Linked DNA regions of Candidatus Scalindua japonica. Each later gene encodes a partner of the first gene's protein in a complex. Links are inferred from orthologs where the notes say so. Each region holds a gene or a part of one and is shown on either strand. Other genes may lie near its edges.

Region 1 (5,653 bases):
GTGAAATATGTTATTTACTTACCTTCTCCGACACTATCTAAAAACCCTTCCAGCTTTCTGCTTCTGATAGGATGCTGCAATTTTCTAACTGCCTTTGCTTCAATTTGCCTTACTCTTTCGCGAGTTACCATAAATCTTTTACCAACTTCTTCAAGAGTATATGTATATCCATCTCCAATTCCATAGCGGAGTTTAATTATTTCCCGTTCACGATAAGTAAGTGTGTCCAGTACGCTTTCTATCTTCTCTTTAAGCATTTCCTGGGCGGCGGCAGAAACAGGAGATTCTGCTTTATCATCTTCAATAAAATCACCAAAAGCGCTATCAGCGCTTTCTCCCACAGTCCTGTCTAGAGAAATTTGATGTCTTGAAATTTTTAACACCCTTCTGGCTTCGGACACAGATATCTTTATTTCCTTTGCCATCTCTTCAATACTAGGTTCTCTACCATTCTCTTGTAATAGTTTCTTAGAAACGTTTCTGATTTTACTCATTGTCTCAATCATATGTACAGGTATTCGGATAGTCCTTGCTTGATCGGCTATCGAGCGGGTTATGGCCTGTCTTATCCACCAGGTAGCATAAGTGCTGAATTTATAACCTCTTCTGTACTCATATTTGTCAACTGCCCTCATCAGTCCAGTGTTTCCTTCCTGTATGAGATCCAGAAAACTGAGTCCGCGATTTCTGTATTTTTTCGCAATGCTTACTACCAGCCTCAGATTTGCACTTGATAGTTTCCTCTTAGCAATTTCATGCTCTCTATAAATTCTTTCGATGGATTCAACTCGTTGGCTTAAGCGTTCAGGAGATTCAAGCATCAAATCTTCATATTCATTCAGTTTGGCTTTCAGGTCTTTTAACTTACCCTTCATCTTGTCACGTTTTTCACACAATAAAATCTGTTTCTTTGCACTATTCATTCCGGAAGAAGTTTCCTGCAAACGCTTCATTATTGGCTGTAGTTTCTTAGTGCGTATGCACAATTCTTCGATAATTGCAGAACCTTTTCTCTGGCGATTTCTAACATTTTTAAGAAGCCTGTACCTGTCTTTTGCAGAAGTCCTCTTAAGTCTTAATTGACCATAATCTTCTCTATTTTTCTTTAAAAGCGTTCTCAATGCTTTTGAGTGTATTGGGAATTGTTTAAGAAGTTTTTCTTTCTGATTATCAAATTCGATATTAATTGCGAGGGTACGATCAAAAGGCAACTCTCCATTAGTGATATCATCCAGTATCTTTAGACATACTTCTTGTGAATAATCAGATTTAAGTATTTTTCTATGAAAATTCTTTCTTGTCATCTCTATTTTTTTGGCTAGTGCTATCTCTTCGTCCCGTGATAATAGAGGAATGACTCCCATTTGTGTTAAATACATCCTTATTGGGTCATCAATTTTTTCTGAAGCGCCTGCAACTATACTTATTTTAGATTTTGCATCATCTTTTGAATCATCATCGTCATCTTCAGCATCACGCGCCTCTATTTCAGACTCTTCAATAAGATCTATACCCAACTCATCCAGCATTATCAATGTTTCATCGATCTTTCCAGGCTGGGTTAAAGTGTCATCCGGCAGAATGTCATTTAATTCTTCGTAAGTTAAAAATCCCTTTTCCTTACCTTTTATTACAAGTGCTTTAATCTTTTGACTCGTTTTGTCCATTTAAAGAGTCTCCTATTTAATAAGTACTGAAAGTTATTTTATCCGGATTTTTTGAAAGAGTGAAAAGTAATACTTTTTTTGTGGAATCCGGCAAGTATTTGGTCAACTTCTTGTTTATTTCCTTGTGACCTGTACAAGTCTGACATTTTCTTTTTGGCCTGCTCCTGGCTCTTCCTGTTTTTCTTCTTCCTGATATACTGAATACATTCTTTAAGCATTTTTTCCCCTGTATCAGCATTTCCTGAGATAAGACACCCTTCCAAAGATTCCTGTTTTGAGATTGTATCAACCATTTCTCTGCTCATCTCAGGTGAATCTAGCATCGGGAAAATATCACTTAATATAACTTTCCCTTTATTAGAATATATTTCAGATATGTTTTTCGCAATACTCAGGATTTCGTTGTTTCTGAAACTATCAAAGCCTATTTCCGTCTCCACCTTTTCTATTAAATCATTTCTGTTGATCATTAAGCAAAGAATGGACATTTCAACCTGATAGTCAGCTGATTTAGTCTTATTTAATTTGCCTGCTATTTGATCCTGGGACTGTTTTGCCTCAGTTTGTCTTCTTTTTATACCATTAAACTTAGTTGAACCATTAAGTGTATTTAAACGGTTGCGAATAAGCAGTTCATCAATAAACATCTCTTCCGCGACTCTCTTAATGGTCAAATCACGCTTCAAAATATCTGGGATTTTAATAACGGTTGATAGGATGTCGTCTATTGCAGAAGTCCTTCCTGAAATTGAAGACATGTCCCACTTTTTCTCTGAAAGTTTTGTTTTAAAGCTGAAAAAATCATATGCTTTTTCAACTTGTTCCAGGAACTTCTGCTTACCATTTTTAACAATGTAGTCATATGGGTCATAGCCTTCAGGTAAAAGAACAATATTTACATCAAAATCCTCTTCTATAAAGACATCCAAATTTTTTTCAGAAGATTTTTGTCCTGCTGTATCTGCATCAAAGACAAGAATAGCCTTATCACAATAACGCTTTAACATCCTCACGTGTTCTCGTGTTAGCGCAGTGCCGAGAACTGCAATTGACCAATCAATCCCATGCTGGTGAGCTATTATAACATCAGTATAACCCTCCATTAGTAAGACTTTCCGGTTCTTTCTCATAGGCTCTTTAGCCAGATTAATCCCGTAAAGTGTTTTACTTTTACTAAAAATTGGTGTTTCCGGAGAGTTAAGATATTTTGGTAATGAGTTGTCCAGTGCCCTTGCTCCAAAGCCTACAGGTCTGTTTTGAGAATCAAAAATAGGAAACATTAATCTGTTTCGAAAACGGTCGTAACACTTATCCTGCTTTCTTATAATCAGCCCGGCTTTTTCAAGTAACTCTGTTTCTATACCCCATCTCTTTGACAGGTTTAATATCGAATCCCAACGGTTAGGAGAATATCCCAGCTTGAACTTCCTGATTGAATTGTCGTTTATTGATCTGCTTGAAATATAATCTCTTGGTCGTTTACCTTCCTTAGTTTTTAATAACATATCAACAAACAAGCGTGTTGCATGCTCATTAGCTTTAAATAAAATGTTCGGACCCTGATGTTTCTCCTTTTTACCAATTATATCAATTCTGATATTAGCTTTTTCTGCAAGTACATTAACTGCCTCCGGAAAAGTCAAAGACTCTTGTTTCATCAGAAAGTTAAAGATGGTCCCACCTTCTCCGCAACCAAAGCACTTATATATCTGTTTCTCTTCATTAACGGTGAATGATGGAGTCTTCTCATGATGAAACGGGCATAATCCCAGATGGTTCTTTCCCGCTTGCTTAAGCGCAATATAGTCAGAAACTATATCTATTATATTTATAGACCTCTGGATCTCAGATATTTTTTCCTGTGCAATAAAAGGAGCCATAATCTATTACGAATTTATCAAAATTCATTAAAATTACCATAATATTAATAAAAGTCAAGACTTTCTTAAGTATATCAGTAGAAAGTATTTATGTATACATCTTTTTTTGAGTTTTTGTTCCTATGTTGCATGCAATTTCGTATGGAATAGTTCCTATTAAGTTCGCTGCTGATTCTATTGAAATTGTTTCGGTGTCCTGAGTCCCCAGTAGTAAAACTTCGCTTCCAATCTTTACATCAGAAAGATTAGTTACATCTATGAAACACCTGTCCATACAGACACGGCCAATGATTGGGACGCGCTTTCCACTAATAAGCACATTAGCAATGCTTGAAAAACATCTGTTGAATCCATCCTTGTAGCCAACTGGTATTGTCCCCACGGTTGTCTGCCGTTGTATCTCATATGTCCTGCCGTAACCAATCACACTTCCCGGGTTGAGCTGCTTAAGGTTAATTATCCTTGTCTTGAAGCTCATGGCTTGTTTCAAATCAATATTTCTTGATACATGTTTTGATGGGAATATACCGTAAAGTAATAACCCTGGCCTTACCATATTAAATCGAGAATCAGGTATATCTAGTATTGCAGCACTGTTAGCGGCATGTATTAATGGGATGATGATCTTATTATTTTCAAGCTGATTAATGACTTCTTTAAATTTTCTATTTTGTTCATAGGTAAAAGATTTATCTCTTTCATCAGATGAGTTGAAGTGAGTAAACACTCCTTCAATCTCCAGGTTATCGATTAATAATAGTGCTTTAATTAAATGTAAAGCTTTGTCGGGACAAAGACCCGCACCTCCCATGCCAGTATCTATCTCAACGTGAACCTTTACGTTACGTTGAGATTTTTTTGCAGTTATTGATATTTCATGAGCCATATCAAGACTGCTTACTGTTGCTGTAAGTGAGTGTTGTATAACATCTTCTATCTGTTCTGATAAAACAGGGTTCAGTATAAGTATGGGTGTATTAATGCTATTTTTTCTTAGTTCTATCCCCTCCCCCGGATATGCCACGCCAAGCATATCTGTGCCATTTTGTTCCAGAGTCTGACAGACCTTGACAGCACCGTGTCCATATGCATCAGCTTTGACAATGGCGAGGATTTTTGTTTCCGATCCAACTCTATTCTTAATTTTCTTAAGATTGTGCTCAATCGCATTGAGATCTACTTCAATCCACGTAATTTCACTCATTGATTTTAAGTTCCTCACGATTTAGGGTCCGTGAAAAAATATCATGTGGTATCAGGCACAAAAGAAATATTTGCCAGCTCATTAGAACTCCCTTAATCCCCCTTAAACAAAGGGAGTTGTGGCTCCTTTTGCAATGGGAGTGTCGCAGATACCCCCATACGCAGCTTCTGTGTTCCTGATACGTGATAATTCTAATCCTCTTAAATAAAAAAACAATGTTTTTTAAAAATTAGTTGACGCATTTTAGATACCGGCTAAAATCTACACGGTTAAAACACGCAAAGAAAGGTAACTGTCTATGGGATTAGTCGTAACATTACAAATTACGAAAACAGATGAAAACAAAGTTCTTATGGCTCGTTCCAGGTTTCCCAAAGCAATGGGAGTGATGATGTTGGGTCTAAGCGTGGTTTTTTTTATTATGTACAAAGCCGCTTCAATATATTTGTGGCTTCTCTACTATTCGAATTCATTTATAGATAAGGCCCTCTTTTTCGCTATTATTGGGACACTGATACTTTTTCCTCTTCTTGGTTTCTTTTTGCTCTTTTATGATAAAAAGATAGTCGTAGATAAAGAATTAGGGGAGATTTGCATCAGGTTTAAATTCTTCTTCCAGATCTGGGTAAAAAAAATTAAATTTGATAAAATAGACGAAATTATAGTGGAAAATGTATGTAATAGTAAGACTATTGCCATGCAGAGGGAAGCGGCAAGGGGTACGGGTAAAGGAATTCGAGCAGGGTATTGGCTGATGAGTTTGAACAGTAAAGAGCTGGGCAAATTATATTTTGATAGAAACCCTAAAAAAGAGGTGATTCTCTCTTACGCTGAAACTATCTCTCGATTGACCTCAAAAAAAATCATTTTGATTGAGAATTAATTTGGATATATATTGGATA
Region 2 (4,838 bases), on another replicon or contig:
GTTTTCTAGCGCCCTCCTCCAAAGTTAAATGTTACGGCTTGTTCATCATCAGAGTCTTTTCTTATGAATGGGAAACCAAAGTCAACAGCAACAACCGAATTTCCCATAAAAGGAACCTTTGCTCTGAAACCGAAGCCTATTGTAGCACGAATGTTGTTAATGTTTAAGTCGTTTAGATCGGTATCTGCTTTTCCCGCATCAACAAAAAACGCACCTCTGACCATGTCGCCGTAAACAGGAAGAGTATATTCTGCTGACGCAAGGAGCAACACCTTACCACCGACTTGCTCACTTGAAGTCACATCTACCGGCCCCACCCCCCTGAAAGCAAAGCCTCGTATTGAATTAGCACCTCCAGCAAAGAAACGCTCAAAGATCGGAACGCCTTGGTCTGAAGTTGCCTCGATAACACCCAGGGTTCCACCATACGAGAGAACATGCTTTCCCCTCCAGTCGGAAAAATTAAAGACAGTTGTATGTTTTTTCCCTTGTACTGAAAACTTTATTATGTCAACATCAAGACCTGAAAACACCAGTGACGAAGTTATTTTATAGCCCTTTGTAGGAAACATCCTGCTGTCCCTTCTGTCTAACATCGCACTTAGCTCCAAACTTAATTTTTTATTGCTTCCTTCTATATCTTTTACGACAAGAGGCGCGTTGCTGTCAATGTTTTGTACTCCAATTACCTCAAAGTTTGGAGTGACACCCAGCCTCAACCCTCTGAGCACAGTCTTGCCAACGCTTACCTTAGCGCCTTTTCTTTCTTCATCATAATCCTCCCTGGCGCGCCGGAAAATATTTGTACTGAGCCCGAGGCTGTAACCAGAATCAAAAACAGCAGGATTACTGTACGAAAACATCCCTTCTGTTCTTTGAAGCCCAGGACTGAATCTCAAAGTTATTGTGTGACCACCACCTCGAAATGCGTTGCCTGACATAAAGTCTCGCAAGTCTTTAGGAAAATCGAAAATATCAAAATTTTTATCTGTATACGAAACGTCCCCAAAGAGCCCGGCATTAGCGCCAAACCCTCCACCAAACCTCATCATTCCAGTCCGACCCTCTTTCACATCAACTATTACATTTTTTGTATTATACTCAGTTCCGGGCACATAAGAAATCTCTGAAGCCTTTCCACTTTGGTTGTCAAAGTAACCTGTACCGGCCAGCCTCTGTTCACTTCCCTTAATTTTTTGAGTATCAAGCCTCTCTCCAGGGAAAAAGCTTAAATTCCTGCGGATGACATTGTCTTTTGTTTTATCGTTACCGGATACAATAACTTTTTCTATGAAAAATCTCTCATTCTCAATAATATCAAATGTTATATCAATTTTTGGTTCAACTTGTTTGTAAGAATAGTTCGCTCTCACGTCTGCATTCAGGTGACCTTGTCTTCCATAAGCCATCCGTATACCCTTAGAATCTTTCTGGAGAAGCTCCGGCAGGAATGCGCTTCCTTTCTTAAGTTGCAGCATACCCATTATCTCTTCACTGGTAAAAAGTTTATTTCCTTTTATATTTACTGTATCGACATGATACCTGTCACCCTCATCTATTACCACATAAAGAAACATCTTTGTTTTATCAGGACTGTATCGTTCTTTCCATTTTATATCTGTATCTAACCACCCTCCACTTCCGTAAAATGCCTTTATATTATCAATATCGCCTTCAAATTCAGCCTTATCAAATTTACCTGGAAACACCAGACTGGGAAACTTCCTTTTCTTCGTATCCATGATTTTAGTCAGTCTTTTAGAAGAGAATGTCTTATTTCCTTCAAAGACTATTTCCTTAATATAGACTTTTGAACCTTCTCGGATTTTGTATGTTATATCCACGTAACCATTTGATTTTTTCTCCTCGCTCTTGATAACTATGTGCGAAAAACCCATCTTCTGGTACATCTCACGAATTTTGTCTTCATCCAATTTTATTAGATAACGCTTTAAATAGTCTCCTTCTCTAACCTGTATGGCTTCTCTCAGTTTTTTTGTCTTTACCTGACCGTTACCAGCAAAAAAGATATTCTTTATGACGGGACGTTCCAGCACGAGAAATATCACCTTAACCCCATCTTCATATGACTCTACTTCCACTTCTATGTTATCAAAAAATCCCAACAGCCAGATAGCATCAACGTCTTGACTTATTGCTTTTGGGTCATATATGTCTCCATGATTGGTTTTTATAGCAGCTTTTATTGTTGAACTGCTTATTCTGTCATTACCCTTGAATTCTATTTTCTTGACGACAGCCGAAACCGCTTCACTTCCCTGGGCATTAAGTGGCTTATTACTATCTAATGAGAGGAAAAAAACGAAAACAATAGCAAATGTTATAATATATTTTTGTAACATAGACCTATAATGTATCAAATGAATCCATTGAAGAATCACTTATGTAATCTTCAAATCTTAGTATATTACGAAGAAAAGTAAGTTTAATTTTACCAGTAGGACCATTTCTCTGTTTTGCAATGTCAACATCTACTACATTCTTATTTTCTGTCTCCGGGTTGTAATAATCTTCTCTGTGTAACAGCATAATCACATCAGCATCCTGTTCTATAGATCCAGATTCTCGCAAGTCAGACATTCTTGGTGTATGCCCTTCACGTGTTTCTACGGAGCGATTTAACTGAGAAACAGCAACAACCGGTATATTTAATTCCCTGGCCAACGCTTTCAATCCTCTAGAAATACCAGAGATTTCCTGTTGCCGGTTTTCTGCCTTTCTACCTTCCATTAGCTGCAAGTAGTCAATGATAACCAACTGAATATCATATTGCAACTTAAAGCGCCTTGCTTTTGCACGTATTTCGAGGAGGCCAAGCCCCGGAGTGTCATCAATAAATATTGCCGATTCTGATAAATCACCCATTGCTATAGGAAGCCTTGACCAGTCATCGTCACTTAACCTTCCTGTGCGAATTAAGTGTGCATCAATCTTCGCAGCAGAGCATAGCATGTTTTGTGATATCTGCTGAGCAGACATTTCCATCGAAAAAATCAACATTGGCTGTTTCTCTTTTGGGTTTTTCAGACTTGCGCCAACATGTTCCGCAATATTCAACACAAAACTTGTTTTACCCATACTGGGCCTTGCTGCAATAATTATCAACTCTCCTCTTTGCAGCCCGCAGGTTTTTTCATCCAAGTCGGTAAAACCGGTTTGGATGCCGGTTAATTTGCTGTCACCTTCATGTAAACTTTCTATGTACTCCCAAGTACATTGGAGTATATCATGCATACTGGTTGTTGGCTTTGCAAATTTGCGTTGTGTTATGTTGAATATTTCCTTTTCAGCTATATCCAACAGTTCGTCGGATTCCAGAGAGTCGTTGTATGCCTCATGTTGTATTTTTGCCGTAGCTGAAATCAAATCTCTTTTTACCGTCTTTTCTCGTACAATTTTCGCGTAATATTCAACATTTGAGGCAATTGGAACTGATTCTTCCAGTTCCATTAAATACTCAGCACCGCCTACCTTTTCTAATAACGATAGCCTGTTTAGTTCATCTTTCAAAATGACGAGATCAACCGCATTGTTCTTGTCGTAAATATTTACAATTGTATCGAAAATATGTTGATGTGCAGTTTTGTAGAAGTCGTTTTTACTTAAACTCTCTGTTACAAGGCTAATCGCTTCATTATCTATTAACAGAGAGCCTAAAACACTTATTTCCGCTTCTATGTTGAATGGTTGTGTTTTTTCTTGTATTAGCCCTGTTGTCATTGTTATTAGCCTTTATCTGTTAGCTGTTTTTAAGAAGGGTAACTAAAACAGGATTTATTGCAGTTAAGCTTTATCTGTTTCTGAGTTATTTGTAGAAGGAGCTTCAGAAGCTTCCTGTAGTGGGCCTGCTGACTTTTCAGATTCGCTTACAACCGATACCCTGCATTGCGCTTTAACATCAGGATGCAACATCACATTTACGTTATACATGTCACATTTTTTGATTGGGCTTTCAAGGACTACCATCTTTTCATCTATTTGAAAGCCTTTTTCTGTCAGTACTTTTACAATGTCACTGGCAGTAACAGAACCAAAAAGCTTTCCTTCTTTATTTGTCTTAACTGTGATAGTGTAAGGTATGTTCGCAATTTCTTCAGCTAATGTTTGAAGATTCTTGATCTCTTCTTTTCGTTTCTCCTCGTTTTTTATCATTTGCAGATTAATTTGTTCGATATTCCCTTTTGTTACAACTGTTGCAAGTTTCTTAGGCAATAGATAATTCCTTGCATAACCATTTGCAACATCAACAACGTCCCCAATGTTGCCTAATTTTTTAATCTCTTTTTTTAGTAATATTTTCATGAGTTAATAATCCTATAGCTAATCGATACCGACAAACTGTATTATGTAAGAATAAATAGAATACGAGAATTTTTCAGGTAAATTCTATAGATCAGGCTAACAGTGCCATATGCCTGGCTCTTTTTAAAGCAATTTTTACCGAACGCTGATGTTTTGTACAATTCCCCGAACGTTTTTTGGAGAGCAGCTTTCCCTGGCTTCCTACAAGTTTTTGTAAATAATGCATGTCTTTATAATCAACCGACTCTACTCTGGACCTGCAAAATCGGCATTTCGTAGCAAATTCTTGATATTTCTTTTTCTTGTGTGGTGATTCTGTTGGTTTTTTCTTTTTAAATTTTCGTTTCATTAATACAGTTCTTTATAAAATTGTTAAAATTGATATTCACTTAAAATGGTATCTCTTCTTCATTAATATCATTTGGCGCCGTACCTTCCGGAAAACTCTGGCCTTCATCTCTCTTTGTTTTACCACCAATAAATTGGAATTCTTCAGCCACAACGCGCAGGGCATT

The links.
Region 2: the proteins of dnaG (region 1) and dnaB are in contact, whole or in part, in a crystal structure (PDB 2R6A), measured with the Geobacillus stearothermophilus proteins. The link is inferred for Candidatus Scalindua japonica from one-to-one orthologs. Residues at the interface, in WP_049624496.1 of Geobacillus stearothermophilus: Lys456, Leu457, Leu458, Pro459, Ala460, Asn463, Ala464, Leu467, Leu535, Leu536, Ile537, Ala538, Gln544, Glu545, Asp548, Tyr549, His552; in WP_033016901.1 of Geobacillus stearothermophilus: Ser13, Glu15, Ala16, Gln18, Glu91, Leu92, Asp94, Ala95, Val96, Pro97, Thr98, Ala99, Ala100, Asn101, Tyr104, Tyr105, Ile108.

What each region holds. Positions count from the first base shown.
Region 1 is NZ_BAOS01000013.1:14,216-19,868, reverse strand. Bases 1,127-4,047 are described here. They hold dnaG (DNA primase), read right to left. Parts: upstream 3,548-4,047; coding sequence 1,706-3,547; downstream 1,127-1,705. Other genes in these bases: alr (alanine racemase), read right to left, coding at 3,636-4,047; rpoD (RNA polymerase sigma factor RpoD), read right to left, coding at 1,127-1,667. Also shown: more of rpoD, read right to left, coding at 15-1,126; more of alr, read right to left, coding at 4,048-4,751; SCALIN_RS07535 (hypothetical protein), read left to right, coding at 5,050-5,634. UniProt on the Escherichia coli protein: RNA polymerase that catalyzes the synthesis of short RNA molecules used as primers for DNA polymerase during DNA replication.
Region 2 is NZ_BAOS01000028.1:451,340-456,177, reverse strand. What follows is about bases 1,555-4,516. They hold dnaB (replicative DNA helicase), read right to left. Parts: upstream 3,742-4,516; coding sequence 2,368-3,741; downstream 1,555-2,367. Other genes in these bases: rpsR (30S ribosomal protein S18), read right to left, coding at 4,415-4,516; rplI (50S ribosomal protein L9), read right to left, coding at 3,805-4,323; bamA (outer membrane protein assembly factor BamA), read right to left, coding at 1,555-2,363. Outside these bases: more of bamA, read right to left, coding at 6-1,554; more of rpsR, read right to left, coding at 4,517-4,672; SCALIN_RS16570 (single-stranded DNA-binding protein), read right to left, coding at 4,713-4,838. UniProt on the Escherichia coli protein: The main replicative DNA helicase, it participates in initiation and elongation during chromosome replication. Travels ahead of the DNA replisome, separating dsDNA into templates for DNA synthesis.